3 regions of the Streptomyces sp. NPDC002138 genome follow, and region 2 is predicted to be linked to each of the others. Evidence: riboswitches for the same ligand, from Rfam matches in the RefSeq annotation. Region 2 holds a riboswitch; each other region holds the start of a gene.
The links. A riboswitch is a leader RNA that binds a small molecule or an ion and turns the genes downstream of it on or off. The one in region 2 is predicted to bind cobalamin.

Region 1: linked by a shared signal. The riboswitch ahead of ABT084_RS15605 (ribonucleoside-diphosphate reductase subunit alpha) and the one ahead of metE (5-methyltetrahydropteroyltriglutamate--homocysteine S-methyltransferase) in region 2 are both predicted to bind cobalamin.
Region 3: linked by a shared signal. The riboswitch ahead of ABT084_RS07590 (ABC transporter substrate-binding protein) and the one ahead of metE (5-methyltetrahydropteroyltriglutamate--homocysteine S-methyltransferase) in region 2 are both predicted to bind cobalamin.

The regions. Positions count from the first base shown of each region.
Region 1 covers NZ_JBEOXE010000020.1:48,307-55,514, forward strand. The annotation lists gene ABT084_RS15585 (carbon starvation CstA family protein) at 1-2,012, shown strand, start outside; gene ABT084_RS15590 (CstA-like transporter-associated (seleno)protein) at 2,009-2,206, shown strand; gene ABT084_RS15595 (Uma2 family endonuclease) at 2,258-2,833, opposite strand; gene ABT084_RS15600 (GNAT family N-acetyltransferase) at 2,921-3,418, shown strand; cobalamin riboswitch at 3,470-3,601, shown strand; gene ABT084_RS15605 (ribonucleoside-diphosphate reductase subunit alpha) at 3,767-6,169, shown strand; gene ABT084_RS15610 (ribonucleotide-diphosphate reductase subunit beta) at 6,169-7,185, shown strand; gene ABT084_RS15615 (hypothetical protein) at 7,204-7,208, opposite strand, start outside.
Region 2 covers NZ_JBEOXE010000085.1:3,419-10,626, forward strand. The annotation lists gene ABT084_RS33815 (SIS domain-containing protein) at 1-817, shown strand, start outside; gene ABT084_RS33820 (class II fructose-bisphosphate aldolase) at 814-1,686, shown strand; partial or broken gene ABT084_RS33825 (LLM class flavin-dependent oxidoreductase) at 1,744-1,944, shown strand; gene ABT084_RS33830 (hypothetical protein) at 2,198-2,461, shown strand; gene ABT084_RS33835 (acyl-CoA dehydrogenase family protein) at 2,559-3,749, shown strand; gene ABT084_RS33840 (hypothetical protein) at 3,971-4,675, opposite strand; cobalamin riboswitch at 4,888-5,106, shown strand; gene metE (5-methyltetrahydropteroyltriglutamate--homocysteine S-methyltransferase) at 5,339-7,208, shown strand, end outside.
Region 3 covers NZ_JBEOXE010000008.1:112,759-119,966, forward strand. The annotation lists gene ABT084_RS07570 (N,N-dimethylformamidase beta subunit family domain-containing protein) at 1-353, shown strand, start outside; gene ABT084_RS07575 (VOC family protein) at 484-879, shown strand; gene ABT084_RS07580 (ABC transporter ATP-binding protein) at 889-1,677, opposite strand; gene ABT084_RS07585 (FecCD family ABC transporter permease) at 1,674-2,702, opposite strand; gene ABT084_RS07590 (ABC transporter substrate-binding protein) at 2,699-3,712, opposite strand; cobalamin riboswitch at 3,749-3,887, opposite strand; tRNA gene ABT084_RS07595 (tRNA-Trp) at 4,125-4,197, opposite strand; gene ABT084_RS37960 (ankyrin repeat domain-containing protein) at 4,256-4,657, opposite strand; partial or broken gene ABT084_RS37965 (hypothetical protein) at 4,685-5,152, opposite strand; gene ABT084_RS07605 (NADP-dependent oxidoreductase) at 5,222-6,148, opposite strand; gene ABT084_RS07610 (DUF4352 domain-containing protein) at 6,405-6,983, shown strand; gene ABT084_RS07615 (glycoside hydrolase family 18 protein) at 7,131-7,208, shown strand, end outside.

The DNA.
Region 1 (7,208 bases), on a different contig from region 2:
ACCGCTTCTACGCGCGTTTCATCGCGGACCGCGTGCTGAAGGTGGACAAGACGCGCGCGACCCCGGCCGAACGCCTCGACAACGGTGTCGATTTCCACCCGACCGACCGCCGCGTGCTGTTCGGCCACCACTTCGCGGCCGTCGCCGGCGCGGGCCCGCTGGTCGGCCCGGTGCTCGCCTCGCAGATGGGCTACCTGCCGGGCACGATCTGGATCGTCGCGGGCGTGATCTTCGCCGGTGCGGTCCAGGACATGGTGACGCTGTTCTTCTCCACCCGGCGCAACGGGCGTTCGCTCGGACAGATGGCCCGGGACGAGATCGGCCCCGTCGGCGGCGCCGCCGCCCTGATCGCGGTCTTCATGATCATGATCATCCTGCTGGCGGTCCTCGCCCTGGTCATCGTCAACGCCCTGGCGGACTCCCCCTGGGGTGTCTTCTCCATCGGCATGACCATCCCGATCGCCCTCTTCATGGGCTTCTACCTGCGGGTGCTGCGGCCGGGCCGGATCACCGAGGTCTCCCTCATCGGCGTCGCGCTGCTGCTGCTCGCCATCGTCGCGGGCGGCTGGGTCGCCGACTCCTCCTTCGCCGACGTCTTCACGCTCGACAAGGAGACCCTGGTCATCTGGATGGTCGGGTACGGCTTCCTCGCCTCGGTGCTGCCGGTGTGGATGCTGCTCGCCCCGCGCGACTACCTCTCCACCTTCATGAAGGTCGGCACCATCGCGCTGATGGCCATCGGCGTGGTCATCGCCGTCCCGACGCTGAAGATGCCCGCCGTGACCGACTTCGCCTCGCGCGGTGACGGCCCGGTCTTCGCCGGGTCGATGTTCCCCTTCGTCTTCATCACCATCGCGTGCGGCGCCCTGTCCGGCTTCCACGCGCTGGTCTCCTCGGGCACCACCCCGAAGATGATCCAGAAGGAGACCCAGGTCCGGGTCATCGGATACGGCGCGATGCTGACCGAGTCCTTCGTGGCGATCATGGCGGTCATCGCGGCCTGCATCATCGAGCCCGGCCTCTTCTTCGCCGTGAACGCCCCCAGCGGCCGGATCGGCACCACCGCGCTGGAGGCCTCCCAGGCCATCAGCGGCCTCGGCTTCTCGATCACTCCGGAGGCGCTGACCCAGGCGGCCAAGGACATCGGCGAGACCAGCCTGCTCTCCCGCACCGGCGGCGCGCCGACCTTCGCACTCGGAATGTCGGAGATCTTCTCGTCGGTCGTGGGCGGCACCGCGATGAAGGCGTTCTGGTACCACTTCGCCATCATGTTCGAGGCCCTCTTCATCCTGACCACGGTCGACGCGGGCACCCGGGTCGGCCGGTTCATGCTCCAGGACACCCTGGGCAACGTGCACAAGTCCTTCAAGGACATCAGCTGGAAGCCGGGCGTCTGGTTCGCGAGCGCGATCGTCGTCGGCGGCTGGGGCTACTTCCTGTGGGTCGGCGTGAAGGACCCGCTGGGCGGCATCAACCAGCTCTTCCCGCTCTTCGGCATCGCGAACCAGCTGCTCGCCGCCGTCGCGCTCGCCGTCTGCACCACGCTGCTGGTGAAGTCGGGGCGGCTCAAGTGGGCCTGGGTGACGGCTGTTCCGCTGGCCTGGGACGTGGCCGTGACGCTCACCGCCAGCTACCAGAAGATCTTCTCCGACGACGCGACGATCGGCTTCTTCGCCCAGCGCGACAAGTACCTGGACGGAATCGACGCGGGCAAGGTGCTCAAGCCCGCGAAGACCATGGACCAGATGCACACCGTGGTCACCAACGCCACGGTCGACGGGGTCCTCTCCGCCCTCTTCGCGCTCCTGATCGTCATCGTCCTGCTGGACGCGGTCCGGACCTGCCTGAAGGCCGTCCGCGACCCGGGGAGCACCGTGCTCTCCGAGGTCCCGTGGACCGAGTCGAAGATCGTCGCTCCGGCCGGTCTGATCCCGACGGCCGCGGAGAAGGCGGAGCTGGCCGCCGCCGGCCTGGACTCCGGCGGCGGCCGGGTCAAGGAACCGGTGGCGTGAGCACCGTCCGGGCGGCGCTGGGGCGGATCCGGTTCTACGTCCGCGAGTTCTCGGGCGAGAGCGCCTACGACCGGTACGTCGCCCACGCGCGCTCCCACGACCCGGCCGCCGAGGTCCCCACCCGCCGGGACTTCGAGCGGGCCCGCACCGACTCCCGCGAGGCGGACCCCCGCGAGGGCTTCCGCTGCTGCTGAGAGGTGCCCGCGGGGCCCCCGTCCACCCAGGACGGGGGCCCCGCGGCGCGCTCAGCGCACCCAGTCCTTGAGGGGCTCGGTGTGGAGGGTGATGCTGACGGGGTCGGGGAGCTCGACGTCCTTACCGAAGGGCAGGGTGCGCACGGTCACGTACCGCTGCCCGTCGGGCTCACTGTGCACCGAGATCTCGCACTTGTCCCGATCGATCAGCAGGTAGACCGGGATGCCTGTAGCCGCGTAGGCACGGGGCTTCTCCACCCGGTCGCGCCGGTCGGTGTCAGAGTCCCACGAGGTCACCTCGACAACCATGAGCACCGGATCCGGGTCCACCCACTCGCCCTGCCCGGCGAACGCTCCCGAGGAAGCCAGCACCGCATCCGGAATCGCCCGGCCGGCCCGGTACTCCTCCGCTTTGATCCCCTGTCCCGGATGCAGCCAGAGTTCGGGGCGGTGCTGCATGCAGATCCGCGTGAGCCACTGAATGATCATCCCGTGGTCGCCGTCCGGCAACCCCTTGCTCCTCAGCTTCCCGTCGATGAACTCCAGCCTCAGCCCCTCCATCCGGTTGCGAGCCATCAGCGCGAGTTCCTCGAACTCCTTGGTCAGCATGTGGGGCCGGCCGGTCATCACGTCATGGCCTCGCTCGCCTTCCTCGACGGTGCTCCTTCCGACGATAGCGCCGTGCACCGACACCCGTGCTCCACACTCGACGCCATGGACATCACCATCCGGGCGGCGCTGCCCGCCGAATACGAAGAGCTGGGCGAGATCACGGCGCGGGCCTACCTGGACGACGGGCTGCTCGACCCGGAGGCCAACGGCTTCTACCTGACCGTGCTGCGCGATGTGGCGGGGCGGGCCGCCGACGCCGAGGTGCTCGTGGCCACCCACGACGGGCAGTTGCTCGGTGGAGTGGCCTTCGCCGCACCCGGCAGCCGGCTGGCCGAAATCGCCGGTCCCCACGAGGCCGAATTCCGGATGCTGGCGGTCTCCCCCGCGGCGCGGGGCCGCGGGGCCGGGGAGGCCCTCGTACGCGCCTGCATGGACCGCGCACGGGCCCTGGAGGGGGTCACCCACCTGGTCCTGTCCACGAAAGCGGCCATGCTGGGGGCCCACAGGATCTACGGGCGCCTGGGCTTCACCCGGACGCCGGAGCGGGACTGGGCACCGGTCCCGGCGGTCCCCTTGCTCACGTACCGCGTGGAGTTGTAGCCACGCCGACACAACATGTGGTGGGTCGCGCAACGAGCGGCCCCCACATGTATGCTCATGCTCGCTGTCGCCGCAGGGGAATCCGGTGCGAATCCGGAACTGTCCCGCAACGGTATGAACTGCACCCAACCACCCATTGGTGCCGCCGCAAGTCCGAGGACCTGCCGACAGTGCGCCCGGACCGACCGGTCCGGACGCCGAGACGTCCGGGCCTCGCGGTTGGGCCGGTGGACGCCATGTGGTGACGCGTGACTGCCCTGCCCGGGTCCGCACGTCCAGACGCCCTCATGGCAGCCTCCCCGCCCCGCCTCCGAGCCATCCGGAGCCGAGCGAGGGAGAGCCCCCCACGTGACCATCGCGCCTGCCGCACCGCGCGCCGAGTCCGCCCAGCCCGAGGCCACCGAGGGTCCTGGCGCCGCGCTGCTGCGCACCCTCACCGACCTCACCGCCGACCTGGCCGACACCGACCCCGGCCGGGTCGCCGCCGCCGCGCTGCGGGGCCGCAGCGCCGTCGCCGACGAGGCCGAACTGCGCGGGCTGGCCACCGAGGCGGCCGCGGGTCTGATCTCGGAGGACCCCGCGTACTCCCGGCTGGCCGCGCGTCTGCTGACGCTGACGATCGCCGACGAGGCCGCGGGCCAGGGGGCCACCTCCTTCTCGGCGTCCGTCGCGGTCGGTCACCGCGAGGGCCTGATCGCCGACCGCACCGCCGAGTTCGTCGAGGCGCACGCCGCCCGGCTGAACGCGCTGGTCGAGCACGCCACCACCGAGGGCGCCGACGACCGCTTCGGCTTCTTCGGTCTGCGCACCCTGCACAGCCGTTACCTGCTGCGCCACCCGATCACCCGCCAGGTCATCGAGACCCCGCAGCACTTCATGCTGCGCGTGGCCTGCGGCCTCGCCGAGTCTGGTCCCCATGGTGAGATCGGCGGCGTCCAGGCCGTCGAGGAAGTGGCCTCGCTCTACCGGCTGATGAGCCGCCTCGACTACCTGCCGTCCTCCCCCACGCTCTTCAACTCCGGCACCCGGCACCCGCAGATGTCCTCGTGCTACCTGCTGGACTCCCCGCTCGACGAGCTGGACTCGATCTACGACCGCTACCACCAGGTCGCGCGCCTGTCGAAGCACGCGGGCGGCATCGGCCTCTCGTACTCCCGCATCCGCGCCCGCGGTTCCCTGATCCGCGGCACCAACGGGCACTCCAACGGCATCGTGCCGTTCCTCAAGACCCTCGACGCCTCGGTCGCCGCCGTGAACCAGGGCGGCCGCCGCAAGGGCGCCGCCGCGGTCTACCTGGAGACCTGGCACGCGGACATCGAGGAGTTCCTCGAGCTGCGCGACAACACCGGTGAGGACCAGCGCCGTACGCACAACCTGAACCTCGCCCACTGGGTGCCGGACGAGTTCATGCGCCGCGTGAACGCCGACGCCGACTGGTCGCTGTTCTCCCCGGCCGACGTGCCCGAGCTGGTCGACCTGTGGGGCGACGAGTTCGACGCCGCCTACCACAAGGCCGAGGCCGCGGGCCTGGCCCGCAAGACCATGCCCGCGCGCGACCTGTACGGCCGGATGATGCGCACCCTCGCGCAGACCGGCCAGGGCTGGATGACGTTCAAGGACGCCTCCAACCGCACGGCGAACCAGACCGCCGAGCCGGGCACCGTCGTCCACTCCTCGAACCTGTGCACCGAGATCATCGAGGTCACCAACGACGGCGAGACCGCCGTCTGCAACCTGGGCTCGGTCAACCTGGGCGCGTTCGTCCTCACCGAGACCGGTGAGATCGACTGGGAGCGGCTGGACGAGACCGTCCGCACGGCCGTCACCTTCCTCGACCGCGTCGTGGACATCAACTTCTACCCGACCGAGCAGGCCGGCCGCTCCAACGCCCGCTGGCGTCCGGTGGGTCTGGGCGCGATGGGCCTCCAGGACGTCTTCTTCAAGCTGAAGCTGCCGTTCGACTCCCCCGAGGCGAAGGCGCTGTCCACCAAGCTCTCCGAGCGCATCATGCTGGCCGCGTACGAGGCCTCCTGCGACCTCGCCGAGCGCAGCGGCCCGCTCCCGGCCTGGGAGCAGACCCGGACGGCCCGCGGTGTCCTGCACCCGGACCACTACGACGTCGAGCCGAACTGGCCCGAGCGCTGGGACGCCCTGCGCGCCCGCGTCGCGAAGTCCGGCATGCGCAACTCGCTGCTGCTGGCCATCGCGCCGACGGCGACGATCGCCTCCATCGCCGGCGTGTACGAGTGCATCGAGCCGCAGGTCTCCAACCTCTTCAAGCGCGAGACCCTCAGCGGTGAGTTCCTCCAGGTCAACGCCTACCTGGTGGCCGAGCTGAAGAAGCTCGGCGTCTGGGACGCGCAGACCCGCGAGGCGCTGCGCGACGCCAGCGGTTCGGTGCAGGGCTTCGGCTGGATCCCGGCCGAGGTGCGCGCGCTGTACCGCACGGCGTGGGAGATCCCGCAGCGCGGTCTGATCGACATGGCGGCGGCCCGTACGCCGTACCTCGACCAGTCGCAGTCGCTGAACCTGTTCCTGGAGACGCCGACCATCGGGAAGCTCTCCTCGATGTACGCGTACGCCTGGAAGCAGGGCCTGAAGACCACGTACTACCTGCGCTCGCGCCCCGCGACGAAGATCGCCCGGGCCGCGCAGGCCGCCACTCCGGTGGCGCTCCCGCAGGCCGACGCCGACGCCGAGGCGCTCGCCTGCTCCCTTGAGAACCCCGAGTCCTGCGAGGCCTGCCAGTAATGAGCTCCACCCCTGAGAAGAACCTGCTCGACCCGGGCTTCGAACTGACCCTGCGTCCCATGCGCTACCCGGACTTCTACGAGCGCTACCGGGACGCGATCAAGAACACCTGGACCGTCGAGGAGGTCGACCTCCACTCGGACGTCGCCGACCTGGCGAAGCTGACCCCGGGTGAGCAGCACATGATCGGCCGGCTCGTCGCGTTCTTCGCGACGGGTGACTCGATCGTCTCGAACAACCTCGTGCTGACCCTGTACAAGCACATCAACTCGCCCGAGGCGCGCCTGTACCTCTCGCGCCAGCTGTTCGAGGAGGCCGTGCACGTCCAGTTCTACTTGACGCTGCTCGACACCTACCTCCCCGACCCGGACGACCGCGCCGCGGCCTTCGACGCGGTCGAGGAGATCCCCTCGATCCGCGAGAAGGCGCAGTTCTGCTTCAAGTGGATCAACGAGGTCGAGAAGCTGGAGCGGCTGGAGACGCAGGCCGACCGCCGTCGCTTCCTGCTGAACCTGATCTGCTTCGCGGCGTGCATCGAGGGCCTGTTCTTCTACGGCGCCTTCGCCTACGTCTACTGGTTCCGCTCGCGCGGTCTGCTGCACGGCCTGGCGACCGGCACCAACTGGGTGTTCCGCGACGAGACCATGCACATGAACTTCGCCTTCGAGGTCGTGGACACGGTCCGCAAGGAGGAGCCGGAGCTGTTCGACGACGAGCTCCAGCAGCAGGTCGTCGACATGCTGAAGGAAGCGGTCGAGGCGGAGCTGCAGTTCGGCCGCGACCTGTGCGGTGACGGCCTGCCGGGCATGAACACCGAGTCGATGCGCGAGTACCTGGAGTGCGTCGCGGACCAGCGCCTGGTCCGCCTCGGCTTCGCCCCGGTCTACGGCTCGCAGAACCCGTTCTCCTTCATGGAGCTGCAGGGTGTCCAGGAGCTGACGAACTTCTTCGAGCGCCGCCCGTCGGCGTACCAGGTCGCGGTGGAGGGCACCGTCGACCTGGACGAGGACTTCTAGGGGTTCCGGACCCCTGGGTCAGG
Region 2 (7,208 bases):
CCCGCAGCCGGGGGAGCGGACCGCGATCGTGGGGTGCGGGACCTCGTACTACATGGCGCAGGCCGCCGCCGCGCTGCGCGAGGAGTCCGGCGCCGGGGAGACCGATGCCTTCCCCGCCTCCGAGTTCCCCCGCCACCGGCGCTATGACCGGGTCGTGGCCCTCACCCGCTCCGGCACCACCACCGAGGTGCTGGACCTGCTCGCGCAGCTGCGCGACGCGGGGATCCGTACCACCGCCGTCATCGGCGACCCGGACACCCCGGTGATGACCCTCGCCGACGACCTGGTCGTGCTCGACTTCGCCGACGAGCGCTCGGTCGTGCAGACCCGCTTCGCGACCACGGCCCTCACCCTGCTGCGCGCCCACTTCGGCCTGCACAGCCCGGCCGTGGTGGCCGACGCCCGCGCCGCGCTGCTCGAGCCGCTGCCCGAGCAGGTGGCGAGCCGGGGTCAGTTCACCTTCCTGGGCCGGGGCTGGAGCGTGGGCCTCGCCCATGAGGCTGCCCTCAAGATGCGCGAGGCCTCCCTGTCCTGGTCCGAGTCCTATCCGGCGATGGAGTACCGGCACGGCCCGATCAGCGTCAGCGGCCCCGGCACCGTCACCTGGGCCATGGACGAGGCCCCGGACGGTCTGGCCGAGCAGGTCCGCGACACCGGCGCCCAGTGGGTGGAGGCCCGGCACGACCCGCTGGCCGAGCTGGTGCGGGTGCACCGGCTCGCGATCGCCGTCGCCGCGCACCAGGACCTCGACCCCGACCGGCCGCGCAACCTCACCCGCTCGGTGATCCTCACCAGCGAAGAGGGAGCCGTCCGATGAGCCTCGTCCCCGCGGGAGGCCTCGTCCTGGAAGCGGCCGCCGCCGGCCGGGCCGTCGCCGCCTTCAACATCATCACCCTCGAACACGCCGAGGCCGTCGTCGCCGGAGCCGAGCGGACCGGCACGCCGGTCATCATCCAGCTCAGCGAGAACGCGGTCCGCTTCCGGGACGGCCGCCTGCTGCCCATCGCGCGCGCCGCGGTGGCCTGCGCCGAGGCCGCCGGGGTGCCCATCGGCCTCCACCTGGACCACGTCAAGAGCGCCGATCTGCTGCGCCAGGCGGCCGACGCCGGCTTCGGTTCGGTCATGTACGACGCCGCGCACCTGCCGTACGGCGAGAACCTCGAGGCCACCCGCTCGGCCGCCGACTGGGCGCACGCCAACGGCCTGTGGATCGAGGCCGAGCTGGGCGAGGTCGGCGGTAAGGACGGCGCCGCCCCGCTGGACCCGCATGCCCCCGGCGCCCGTACCGATCCGGACGAGGCCCGCCGCTTCGTCGTGGACTCCGGGGTGGACGCGCTGGCCGTCGCGATCGGCAGCAGCCACGCGATGACCTCGCGGACCGCCGCCCTGGACCACGCGCTGCTCGCCCGGCTGGCCAAAACCGTGGACGTTCCGCTCGTCCTGCACGGCTCCTCCGGTCTGCCGGACGCGGAGCTGGCGGCGGCGGTCGCGGGCGGCATCCGCAAGGTCAACATCGGCACCGCGCTGAACGTGGCGATGACCGAAGCCATCCGCACCCATCTGACCAAGGCCGACCCCCGCCCGTACCTGACGGCGGCCCGCACGGCGATGACGGCCACCACGGCGGCCATGATCACCGCACTGAACTCTTCCCACTCAGTGGGAGCGGCCGCGATCGGGCATTGAACCCGCGCGCGGCGCGGTGTTCCTCGCCCCCTGCCGTCAGCCGTCAGCCGTCAGCCGTTGATCCTTGCCGACCGGATCTGCCAGCTCGACCAGCAGACCCGGGGGCGGGCCATGCTCGGTGTCGGCTCCGGACAACTCCCCTCCGACGACTTCATGATGGGCGTCGCCCCCCCGGGCTCGCGCGAGATGATGGCCGAATCGCTGGACGCGATCGTGCGGCTGCTGCGCGGCGAGACCGTGACCGCGGCCACCGACTGGTCCGGGTGGCGGCCGGTCACACCCGTCCACCTGGCCGGGACCCGGGAACAGGCCCGCGCAGAGGCCGAGTTCGGCGTGGGCGATCTGGTCCGCTACATCGAGGAGCTCGGCGGCACCCGTCCGGAGGGCTGCGCCACTCCGGCCGCCGCTGTCGAGCGCTGGACCACGGAGGGGCTGCCGGTCTTCGGCCGGGCGGTCATCGGTGGCGCTCCGCGCGGAGCTCGTGGGGCGGGCCCCGCTCCCGAAGGTGGTGGTGAACCGTGTCGGCGTACAAGGGCGTCACGATCAGGATGTCCCTCGCCTACCGCCCGAGGAGTTCGGCGCCACCCCGGCCCGGCTCGCGGACGGCCGCCTCGACCCCGGGCCGCTGGTGACGGGCGAGGCGGGGTTCGCCGGCCTGGACGCGGCCTGCGCCTCGCTCTCCCGGCCGGAGCGCCACGTCAAGGTCCTCATCCGCCCGGAGCTGGAAGGGACGGAGATCAAGGCACCGGGGCTTCGCAGGAGGTCCGCCGACTGATCGCGAGACGGTGCGCGCCGACCCTTCCGGATTCTTGGAACACGTTCTACTCTACGCCCGCCAGCGACGGACGGACCGCGAGACTCCCGGAGGGGCCGTGCACCTCGAATACACGCCTGAGCAGCAGCAGTTGCGCACCGAGCTGCGCGCCTACTTCGCCGAGCTGGTCCTGGCGGACGTCTACGGGCGCTACGAGGACGCCGCCGCGCAGAAGCGCTTCTACCGGGAGACGATCCGGCGCCTCGGCGCGGACGGCTGGCTCGGGGTCGGCTGGCCGAAGGAGTACGGCGGGCGCGGCATGTCGCCCATGGACCAGTTCATCTTCTTCGACGAGGCCGCGCAGGCCGTGGTCCCGCTGCCGCTGATGGCCCTCAACACCGTCGGGCCGACCATCATGCAGTTCGGCACGGACGAGCAGAAGGCGTACTTCCTCCCCAAGATCCTCGCCGGCGAGATCGACTTCGCCATCGGCTACAGCGAACCGGACGCGGGCACCGACCTCGCCGCGCTCAAGTGCAAGGCCGTCCGCGAGGGCGACGAGGAGAGCGGCACGTACGTCGTCAACGGCCAGAAGATCTGGACCACCAACGGGGACACCGCCGACTGGGTGTGGCTCGCCGTGCGCACCGACCCCGACGCACCGGCGCACAAGGGCATCACGATGCTCCTGGTGCCGACCGACGACCCCGGCTACTCCTGCACCCTCATCAACACCCTTGCCTCGCACGACACCACCGCCAGCTACTACGAGGACATCCGTGTCCCCGCGAACCGCCGGGTCGGCCAGGAGAACAAGGGCTGGCGCCTGATCACCAACCAGCTCAACCACGAACGCGTCACCCTCGCCGCACACGGCACCATGGCCATCCGCGCCCTGCACGACGTACAGCGCTGGGCCGCCGACACCAAACTCGCCGACGGCCGCCGGGTCATCGACCTCGGCTGGGTGCGCGGCCGCCTCGCACGCACGCACGCCCGTCTGGACGCGATGAAGCTGCTCAACTGGCAGATGGTGAACGCCGTCCAGGGCGGCACGCTCTCCCCGCAGGACGCCTCCGCCGTCAAGGTCTACGGCTCCGAGGCCCGCCGCGACGCCTACGCCTGGCTGATGGAGATCGTCGGCGCGGCGGGCGCCCTGAAGGACGGCTCCGCGGGCGCCGTGCTCCACGGCGAGCTGGAACGCGGCTACCGCAGCGCGGTCATCTTCACCTTCGGCGGCGGCAACAACGAGATCCAGCGCGAGATCATCTCCTGGATCGGCCTCGGCATGCCCCGCGTCCGCCGCTGAGCACCCGCGGACGCCGCTGGCCGACGGGCGACGGCCGCGATCCGGCCCGCACCGATGTGCACGGCGGCCGGTGGACACCCGTCGGCCAGGATTCCCGCCCGAGGGCGCTTCGACGGTGCTCTGCTCGGCGGTTTACGCGGCATTCGCCCGTCGTGACGTCATGGACGGATCCTAGCGCTCACCGAGGTCTCGCGTTCCGGTCGATTCGATCAGGCCCGAGGTCACGCCATGCGGGCGCTCAAGGTGCGTACCACCTCGGTCAGGACCTTCTGGCGCCAGTTCTCTTCCGTCTCCGGGTACTTGCCCACGCCGTCCGCGGTCGACGAGCCGCTCACCTCGAACTGGTACGGGCCCTGATGGCAGACCATCGTGGAGGTCGTGCCCTTCGTGTAGCAGCCCGCCGCACCCAGCGAGTTCTTGAGGTCCTGGAACTTCTTGGTGTCCTGGCCGGCCCGCTTCGCCTCGTCGTCCCGGTCCTCGGCGTAGGCGTTCGCCACGAGGGCCGGATCGGCCACCGTCTTGAAGACGATGCGGATGTTGCTGTTGTGCTTGCCCTTGTACTTCGCCGGCAGCCCGAATTCGGTCCTGCAGCCGCCCGCCGGTACGTCACCCGTCGTGCCCGGGTCCGGCTTGCCGAGCGGGTTGAAGTTGAGGACGGTCACCTTGATCGGATCGCGCTGGAAGTCCTTCGCCTGCGGCAGGATCGCGCGGATCTCGTCGTCGCCCAGCACCTCGCACGCGTTGGGCCACTGAGCGACGGGGAGCGAGCCTCCCTGTACGGGCCTGGCGTCGAGCCGCGGCCCGGACGGCTTCGCCGACTCGAACTTCAGCGCCGGCGGCTCACTGCTGCAACCGGCCAGCACGACCGCGGCGGACGCGACGGCCACGGCGGCCAGGACGGAACGGCTCGGATTCATTGTCGGCACGTCCAACTTCCCTCTGCAGACACGGGGGATCCCCCACCTCGGGACCATTCTGGACGTGCGTGCCGCGCCGCCCGTGCCGATCCCGGGATGTTCCCTGTGATCTTCCCGACAGCAAGCCCGCCCCGGCTCAGTCATGTCCGCCATCGGCGAACCGTCTCATCCGGGCGTCCGGAATGTGGCCAACTCCTCCCCTCGGTACGGGCGGACACCTAAGGTGATCCCCAGCAGCTGGTTCGCCTCCGTCCGCCAGGCGGGATGCGTCGTAAGAGGGAACCCGGTGGGAATCCGGGACTGCCCCGCAGCGGTGAGCGGGAACGACCGCCGTCATACGCACTGGGCCCGTACGGGCCTGGGAAGCGACGGCCACTAGGTGTCTGCCCCCGGCAGACGTGCCCGTGAGTCCGAAGACCTGCCCGTTGCCCGCGCACGCACAGCCGTGCGCGGATTCCTGGTGACCTCGTGGGCGGGTCGGTCGGGGGCACCCCGGGCTCGCCCCGGGGCAAGGCGGACGGTCGTACCGGTACCCCGTGCACGGAGCGCGCGGGGGCGAGGGCGCGACGTACCGTCCGGTCCGCCGCCCTTCGCGCCCCACGTCCGGTCATCGGGACTCATGGAGACGTACTCGCGAAGGAGAGTTCCGTGACAACCGATTCCACCACCGAGATGGCCACCGATTCCGCAACCGCAGCCGTATGCGCCACTGTTCACGGCTACCCCCGGCAGGGGCAGAACCGGGAACTGAAGAAGGCCGTCGAGGGCTACTGGAAGGGCCGGGTCGACGCCGACGCACTGCGCGAGACCGCCGCGACCCTGCGCCGGACGAACTGGCGGCAGCTGGCCGGGGCGGGCATCACCGAGGTCCCCACCGGTGACTTCTCGTACTACGACCACGTCCTCGACACCAGCGTGATGGTCGGCGCGGTCCCGGACCGCCACCGCGCCGCCGTCGAAGCGGACCCGCTGGACGGCTACTTCGCCATGGCCCGCGGCACCCAGGACGTGGCGCCGCTGGAGATGACCAAGTGGTTCGACACCAACTACCACTACCTGGTACCGGAGCTGGGCCCCGACACCGTCTTCACCGCCGACTCCGGCAAGCAGGTCGCCGAGCTGAAGGAGGCCCTGGCCCTCGGTCTCGCGGCCCGCCCCGTGCTGGTCGGACCGGTCACCTACCTCCTGCTGGCCAAGCCCGCCCCCGGGGTGCCCGACGACTTCCAGCCCCTCACCCTGCTCGACCGGCTGCTGCCCGTCTACGCCGAAGTCCTCGCCGACCTCCGCGCGGCCGGCGCCGCATGGGTCCAGCTCGACGAGCCCGCCCTGGTCCAGGACCGCACCCCCGCCGACCTCGGCGCCGCCGCCCGCGCCTACCGCGAGCTGGGCGGCCTCGCCCCACGTCCCAAGCTGCTCGTCGCCTCGTACTTCGACCGGCTCGGCGAGGCCCTGCCGGTCCTGGCCAAGGCGCCGGTCGAGGGTCTGGCCCTGGACTTCACCGACCGGGCCGCGGGCAACCTCGCCGACCTCGCCGCCGTCGGCGGCCTGCCCGGGAAGCGGCTGGTCGCGGGGGTCGTCAACGGCCGCAACATCTGGATCAACGACCACGAGAAGTCCCTCGCCACCCTCGGCACCCTGCTCGGCCTCGCGGGCCGCGTCGACGTGGCGGCTTCCTGCTCGCTGCTGCACGTCCCGCTGGACGTCACCGCCGAGCGCGACATCGACCCGCAGGTCCGGCGCTGGCTGGCCTTCGCCCGCCAGAAGACCGCCGAGATCACCACCCTCGCCCGCGGCCTCGCCCAGGGCACGCACGCCATCGGCGCCGAACTCGCCGCGAACCGCGCCGACCTCGCCTCCCGGGCGCACTCGCCGATCACCCGCGACCCCGCCGTCCGCGCCCGCACCGCGGCCGTCACCGACGCCGACGGGCGCCGCTCGCAGCCCTACGACCGGCGGGCCGCCGCCCAGCGGGCCCACCTCGGGCTGCCTCCGCTGCCCACGACGACCATCGGCTCCTTCCCGCAGACCACCGAACTGCGCACCGCCCGCGCCGACCTGCGCGCCGGACGGCTCGACGAAGCCGGGTACGAGCGCCGCATCGAGGCGGAGATCCGCGAGGTGATCGCCTTCCAGGAGAAGGCGGGCATCGACGTCCTCGTGCACGGCGAACCCGAACGCAACGACATGGTCCAGTACTTCGCCGAGCGCCTCACCGGCTACCTGGCCACCCAGCACGGCTGGGTCCAGTCCTACGGCACGCGCTACGTCCGGCCGCCGGTGCTGGCCGGGGACATCACCCGTCCCGAGCCGATGACCGTGCGCTGGACGACGTACGCGCAGGCGCAGACGGCGAAGCCGGTCAAGGGGATGCTGACCGGCCCGGTGACCATGCTCGCCTGGTCCTTCGTCCGCGACGACCAGCCCCTCGGGGACACGGCCCGCCAGGTCGCGCTCGCCCTGCGCGACGAGGTGAACGACCTGGAGGCGGCGGGAACTTCCGTCATCCAGGTCGACGAACCCGCCTTGCGGGAAACCCTGCCCC
Region 3 (7,208 bases), on a different contig from region 2:
ACCTGGTGGGAGTGGAGTACGACAAGGTCAGCACCGGTTTCCCCACCCCACGGCCGATCGAGATACTGGCCCACTCCCCCGTGGTGTGCGAGGGGCGGCCCAGCCACCAGGACACCGCCTACTACACCGCGCCGGGTGGCGCGGGGGTGTTCGCCACCGGCACGATGCGCTGGGTCGAGGCCCTGGACGCGACGGGTGACGGGCACAGCGGCGCCAACCACGGACTGGACGCGCGGGCGGGCGCGCTGACGACCCGGGTGACGGAGAACCTGCTGCGCGTCTTCGCCGCGGGCCCGGCCGGACGGACGCACCCGGCGCAGGACAACGTCAAGGCGGTGTACGGCGGTTCGTGACGACTACGGGTGGACCGGGGTGGACCCGGACGGAATCGGCCCTTAAGATCGCCTGCACGTCATCGCGTGCCGGTCACCGTCCGGGTGAGGCATGGAGGTGGCCGTGAGGTGCCTTGCGGAGGCATTCACCATGTCAGTCCAGTTGAACCACACGATCATTTTTTCCCGGAACAGCCGGGAGTCGGCCGAATTTCTGGCCCACATCCTCGGGCTCGAAGTAGGCACCGAATGGGGCCCGTTCATCCCCGTCGACACCGCCAACGGCGTCCAGTTGGACTTCGCCACCGTACCGACGGAGAGCATCACCGCACAGCACTACGCCTTCCTCATCTCCGAGGCGGAGTTCGACGCGTCTTTCGCCCGGATCCGGGCGGCGGGGGTCACCTACTTCGCGGACCCGCAGCAGAAGCAGCCCGGCGAGATCAACCACAACGACGGGGGCCGGGGCCTGTACTTCCTGGACCCGTCCGGGCACGGGATGGAGATCATCACCCGGCCCTACGGCAGTGGCGCCACGCCGCGATAGACCGCCCGCTCAGGGCAGGTAGACGAGGTGCGGTGCCCCTGTGGTGGGGTGGGCGCCGATCCGCGCGCGTACGCCGTACACCTCGGCCAGCAGTTCCTCCGTCAGGACCGCCCCCGGCGGTCCTGACGCCACCACCCGCCCGGCGTCCAGGACGTACAGCCGGTCGCAGAAGGAGGCGGCGAGGTTGAGGTCGTGCAGCACCAGCAGGGCAGTGGCGGTCAGGTCCTGGACCAGGCCCAGGACGTCCAGTTGGTGCCGGATGTCCAGGTGATTGGTCGGCTCGTCGAGGGCCAGCAGGCCGGGATCCTGGACGAGCGCGCGGGCCACGAGGGCACGCTGGCGCTCGCCGCCCGACAGTTCGTCGAAGCGGCGGGCGGCCAGCGCTGCCACGCCGACCGTCTCCAGCGCCCCGGCCACCCGCCGGGCGTCACCCGGCCCGTCCTGTTCCCAGAACCGTTTGTGCGGGCTGCGCCCCATGGCCACCACCTCGCGCACGGTCAGCCCGAAGGTGCCGCTCGCGTCCTGCGGCACGACCGCGACCCGCCGGGCCCGCTCCTTGACGCCCAGCGAGGCCGCGTCCACACCGTCCAGCACCACCCGCCCGGCGGTGGGCCGCAGGGTGCCGTAAACGCAGCGCAGCAAGGTGGTCTTGCCGCTGCCGTTCGGGCCGACGACGCCGACCGTCTCACCGGGGCGGGCGGTGAGGTCGACGCCGTGCAGCAAGGTGTTCCCGTCGATCTCGTAACGTACGGCCTCGGCCCGCAGTTCCACGGCGCCCGTCCTCTCCGGGGCGGTCATCCGGTCACTCCTTCGGTGCGGCCGGAACGCCTCAGCATCCACAGGAAGAACGGGCCGCCGACCAGCGCGGTGACCACTCCGACCGGAATCTCCTCGGGCGCGGCGGCGGTACGGGCGACCAGGTCCGCCAGCGTCAGGAACACGGCCCCGCCCAGCGCGGCCACGGGCAGCAGCGCCCGGTGTCCGGCGCCGACGACCATCCGGGCGGCGTGGGGAACCATCAGCCCGACGAAACCGATCGCACCGCTGTAGGCCACCAGCACCCCGATGACAAGCGATGCCAGCACGAAGCCCGCGGCCCGGAAGCGGCCGGTGTCGAGCCCGAGCGTGTGCGCGTCCTCCTCCCCCGCGAGCAGCAGGTCCAGCGGGCGTGCGAGGCCGAGCAGCAGCCCGGTCCCGACGGCCAGGACGGCGGCGGGCAGGGCCAGTTCGTCCCAGCGGGCCCCGCCGAGCCCGCCGAGCGTCCAGAAGAGGATGGAGCGGACCTGCTCGGCCCGCGCGGACAGGACCAGCACCAGGCTGGTCAGCGCGGACAGGACGTACTGGACCGCGACCCCGGCGAGGATCAGCCGCCCGGTGGTCATGGTGCCGCCGCGCCGGGCCAGGGCGTACACCGTCACCAGGGCGCCCAGCGATCCGGCGAAGGCGGCCAGGGGCAGGGTGACGCTCGTCGCGACGCCCGCGCCGACACCGAGCACGGTGACGGCCACGGCGCCCGCCGAGGCCCCGGAGGACGCGCCGAGCAGGAACGGATCGGCCAGTTGGTTGCGTACGAGGGCTTGCAGCACCGCGCCCGTCACGGCGAGCCCGGCCCCGACGACCGCGGCGAGCAGCACGCGCGGCATCCGCACCTCCCACACGATGGAGGCGAAGGCACCCGGGCGCGGGCCGTCCAGGACGATGTCCAGCACCTGGCCGGGGGCGATCCGCACCGGCCCCAGGGCCAGGCCCGCCACCGCGCCCGCGGCGAGCGCCGCGGTGAGCAGGGTGAGGACGAGCGGGGTCCGGCGGCGGTCCGCCCTCACGCGGCGTCGGGGTGCAGCTGGCGGGCGAGGGACTCGACGGCGTCGGCGACGCGGACCCCGAGGACGGCCGAGGACAGCGGCAGGACGACGAACCGCCGGTCCCTGATCGCGGGAACCCGGGCGAGCGCCGGGTCGTTCAACAGACGCTGCTTCTTGGCTTCGACGCCCGTCCCGCCGTAGTCGTAGATCAGCACGGTCTCCGGCTTGCGTTCGATGACCTTCTCCCAGGACACGTCGCCGAAGGTGTCCTTGAGGTCGGCGAACACGTTCGTCCCGCCCGCCAGCGAGACGATCTCGTTGCCGATGCCGTTGCCGCCCGAGGTGAAGGCCGCGGTCTCGCCGGAGTCGTAGACGAAGACGGCCGGACGGGGCTTGTCCTTGACGCGTGCGGTGACGGCGTCGATGCGGCGCTGCTCGTCCTCGATCAGCCGCGCACCGCGGTCGGGCACTCCGAAGGTGCGGGCGACCTCGGTGATCTCGGTCTTCAACTGGTCGATCCGGACCGGTCCGGGGGTGCAGTACTCCACGCTGAGGCGGGTGTTGATGCCGCTCTTGCGCAGCCCCTCGCGGTCGCGGCCCTGGGACGCGTCGAAGGCGCTGGAGTACCCGCCGTAGACGAAGTCGGGGTTGGCGCCGAGCAGCAGTTCCTTCGACGGGTACTCCTTGGCCAGCACCTTGATCTTGTCGTAGGCCGGCCGGTAGGCGGGCAGGACGGCGTCGTCGATGTAGGCGGTGCCCGCCATCCGGTCCCCGAGGCCGAGGGCGAGCAGTACCTCGGTGGCGTGCTGGTTCATGCTGACGGCGCGCCGGGGCGGGGCCTGGTACGTCGTGGTCACACCGCAGTTGGTCACGGTGTACGGGAATCCCGCGCCCCCGGCGTCGGCCGCCGGCCGGGCGGCGGCGTCCCGGGCGGGCTCGTCCGGGGTGGCGCCGCAGGAGGTCAGCGATAGCAGCAGGGGCAGGGAAGCGAGCGGGGCGAGCGCGCGCAGGGCGGCACGGAAACGCGGCATGGCGAAGCCTCTCCGGGGGATCCTCGTCCCCTGGTCGAAGTGAAGAGGCGGCGCGTCAGTGTCTGACTCCCGGGACCCGCGAGGGGAAACCGGTCACAGTGGCGGGACCGTACCGGTTTCACACCGGTTTCCTGGTTCGCGCCGCCTGGGGTAACCCGGACAAGTGTGCCAGATCGGCCGTGCCGGGCTCGCGGGGCGTGCCCGGCGGGCGTTGTCAGTGGGGGCGCCTACCGTGAACTCCGTTCCCATTCGCGCTCGCTGGCTGCGGCGCTACTCGGGTGCCGCCCGTCGGACCCCCCGGGGACAGCGACCGACGGGCGGATTCCGCGCGTACACGCGAAAACCCAGGGGGAGATGACTCCCACCTGGGTTTTCGACGGACCGTTCGCCGGGCGTCCGGCGGACTCTCTTGCAGGGGCGGCAGGACTCGAACCTACGACATTTGGTTTTGGAGACCAACGCTCTACCAACTGAGCTACGCCCCTCCGCTGTCACCAGTCTGGCATGCGGCGGACGGATGATCCAATCACTTCCAGCATGTGGTCACCCGATGAGATCAGCTGCCGCGTGCGCACCGCGTTCCCACAACCAGTCCGTCACCTCGCGGGCGCCGCCGGTGTCCTGGGAGCGCGCGATGTCCAGCGGGGTCATGCCGTCGTAGCCGATCCAGTCGAGGTCGGCGCCCCGGGCGAGCAGGTAGCGGGCCGTCTCCGGGCGACCGCCGTGGCAGGCGCCCCAGAAGGCGCTCGTGATCTCGTCCGGGCCGGGCGGGCGGGGCGCCGTGAGGAACTCCTCGACCCGGTCGAGGAGTCCGAGGGCGGCCGCGTCCTGGAAGTCGGCGCGGGCGCCGTGTTCCAGGAGGCGCCGGGCGGCCCGCCACTGACCGAAGGCGCGCGCGTCGGCGAGCGGGGTGCCGCCGCCGATGACCCCGCCCGTGGCATCCACCGCGGCACCGCAGGCGACGAGGGCGTCGACGGCGGCGACGTCGTCGTTACTGGCGGCCCAGTGCAGCGGGGTCTCCTCGTGCGCCCCGACGAACCGGGCCGCCGGTCGGCGCCCGCCTCGACGAGCAGCCGGATGACGTCGGGGCCGGCCGGGTGGTGGCCCGGCCAGTCCGTGGCGATGTGCAGCAGGCTCCGCCCGCCCGCGGCCCCGCCGGCCTTGACGATGGTTTCGCGGGCCAGAGCGGGATGCGCGGCCAGGAGTTCCCGCAGCCGCGGCAGGTCCCCGGAGCGGATGGCGGCCGTGACGGCCACCGCGATCGGGTCCTCGGAATCCATCGGGCCTGCCTTCCGCCGCGCGCCGCCGCCGTGCCGGGACCAGGCTAGCGAGTCGCCCGCCGGTCACACGAGCAGAGAACGGCCCGCCCGGGGCCCCGGTTCCGTCCACCCGGGCCGGACCGCGGCCAGGACCGGCGGACCGACGGACCGACGGGCGCACGGACCAGCGGGCGCACAGACCAGCCGGCGCACGGACAGACGTACCAGCCGGTCAGGCCGGTCAGGCCGGTCAGGGCACGAGGACGATGCGCCCGCGCAGGCCGCGTGCGGCCAGGGACTCGTGGGCCGCGGCGGCTTCCGCGAACGGCATCGTCCGGGCCACCCGCAGGGTGAGACCGCCGACGTCCGCGAGCGCGGTCAGCTCGGCGAGCCGCGCCGCGTCGCTGTGCACCCGGATCTGCGAGACCCGGATCCCGCGCTCCGCTCCCGGACCCGCGCCGAGAACGCTGACGAACGCACCGCCGTCCCGCACCGCACCGATCACCGACCCGCCCAGGGCGGCCGCGTCGATCAGCCCGTCGACTCCGCCGGGAACGGCCGCGCGGATCGCGGCAGTGGGGTTCTCGGAGCGCGCGACGAAGACGTCGGCCCCGAACTCGCGCACCAGCTCCTCGTCCTGCGGCGCGGCGACGGCGACGGCCCGCAGACCGCGCGCGACCGCCAGTTCCACGAGGTAGCCGCCCACGGCGCCCGCCGCACCGGTGATCGCCACCGTGGCGCCGTCGGCCGCGCCGAGCAGGTCCAGGGCCTGCCAGGCGGTGAGTCCGTTCAGCGGGAGGGTCGCCGCCTCGACCGGACGTGCGCGGCGGGGCGCGGCGGCGACCGCCGTGGCGGGCAGGACGACGTACTCGGCGTGCGTGCCCGCCTGGGTGTCCGGCCAGTCCGACAGGCCGATCACGGCGTCGCCGACCGCGAAGCCACTGACACCGGCGCCCAGGGCGTCGATGGTGCCCGCGACATCGAGACCGGGAATGTAGTAGTCCCGTACTGGGACGCGCGAGGCCAGGGCGCCGGACCGGATCAAGGCGTCGGCGGGGTTCAACGCGGCCGCCGCGACCCGGATGCGGATCTGACCGTCCCCCGGCTCGGGGACCGGCACTTCGGCGACGCGGAGCACCTCGGGGCCACCGTATTCGGACACGATGACAGCACGCATCTTGACGTCTTCTCTCTGAAGGTGGCCTGACCGGGCCGGTCCCGGAAGGCTGTCCCTGGAACCTGTCCGACCGGCTTCTCATTCCGTCGGAGCGGCATGAGAACCCGTCATCTCGGCACCGCGACGCCGGACCGGCTCATTCCGGGCCGGGGCCCCGCCCCCGCCCCCGCCGGTGGCGGGGCGGCGCCCGGAGGGGGATGGTGGGAGGAGCCCCGCGCGTGCGGGGGGCGTCCTGTGTGCCCCGGGAGGTGGAGGCATGCGTCGTCTCTGGGCTCCGCTGGCCACGCTCGTTCTCGTCGTACCCGCCGTCCTCGGCGCGGGAAGCGGCACCGCAGACCACACCGCAGACCGCACCGGAGGTGGCACCGCGGCCGGAACGCCCACCGCGCCGGCCGCGCCGGCCGAGCGGCGGTACGTCGCCGGGCCCACCGGAGAGACCATCTCCCTGCGCGGCGACCTGCCCGGCGAACTGCTCGACGTCACCCTCCTCGCCGTGGCCGATCCGGCGGCCCCGCGCGACGCCGCCGCCACGCCGGCCCCGGACGGGCGGCTGGTCGCGGTCGAGTTCCGCCTGGAGAACACCGGTACGGCCGCCTACGCCGACGCCCCGCGCAGCGGCTCGTACCTCCTGGACACCGGCGGGGAGCGGTACTCCGGCGTGGCCGTGGCGACGACGGCCGGGGCGGGCTTCCCGGACGGGCGCTCGCTGGCGCCCGGCGCTTCCTCCACCGGCTGGGTCACCTTCCAGCTGCCGGAGGACGCCCGTCCCACGGCCGTGCAGTTCGCGCTGAACAGCGGGTCGGCCGACGACATCGGCCAGTGGAACCTCTCCTGAACGGACCCTGCGGCCGGAGCCCCTGCCTGCCCGCCGCCCTCCCGCCGCCCCCTTGACCCCGCTGGTCCAGACCAATACCTTCCGGATGCACAGCACGCGCACAGCACGGCTCAGGAGCACCACTCCCCGCATCCGCAAAGGAAGCCCATGCGCCGCAGCACGCTCGGCAGGCTGGCCGTCGCCGCCTGTTCCTTCTCCCTGCTGGCGGCCTTCGCGCCCGCCGTC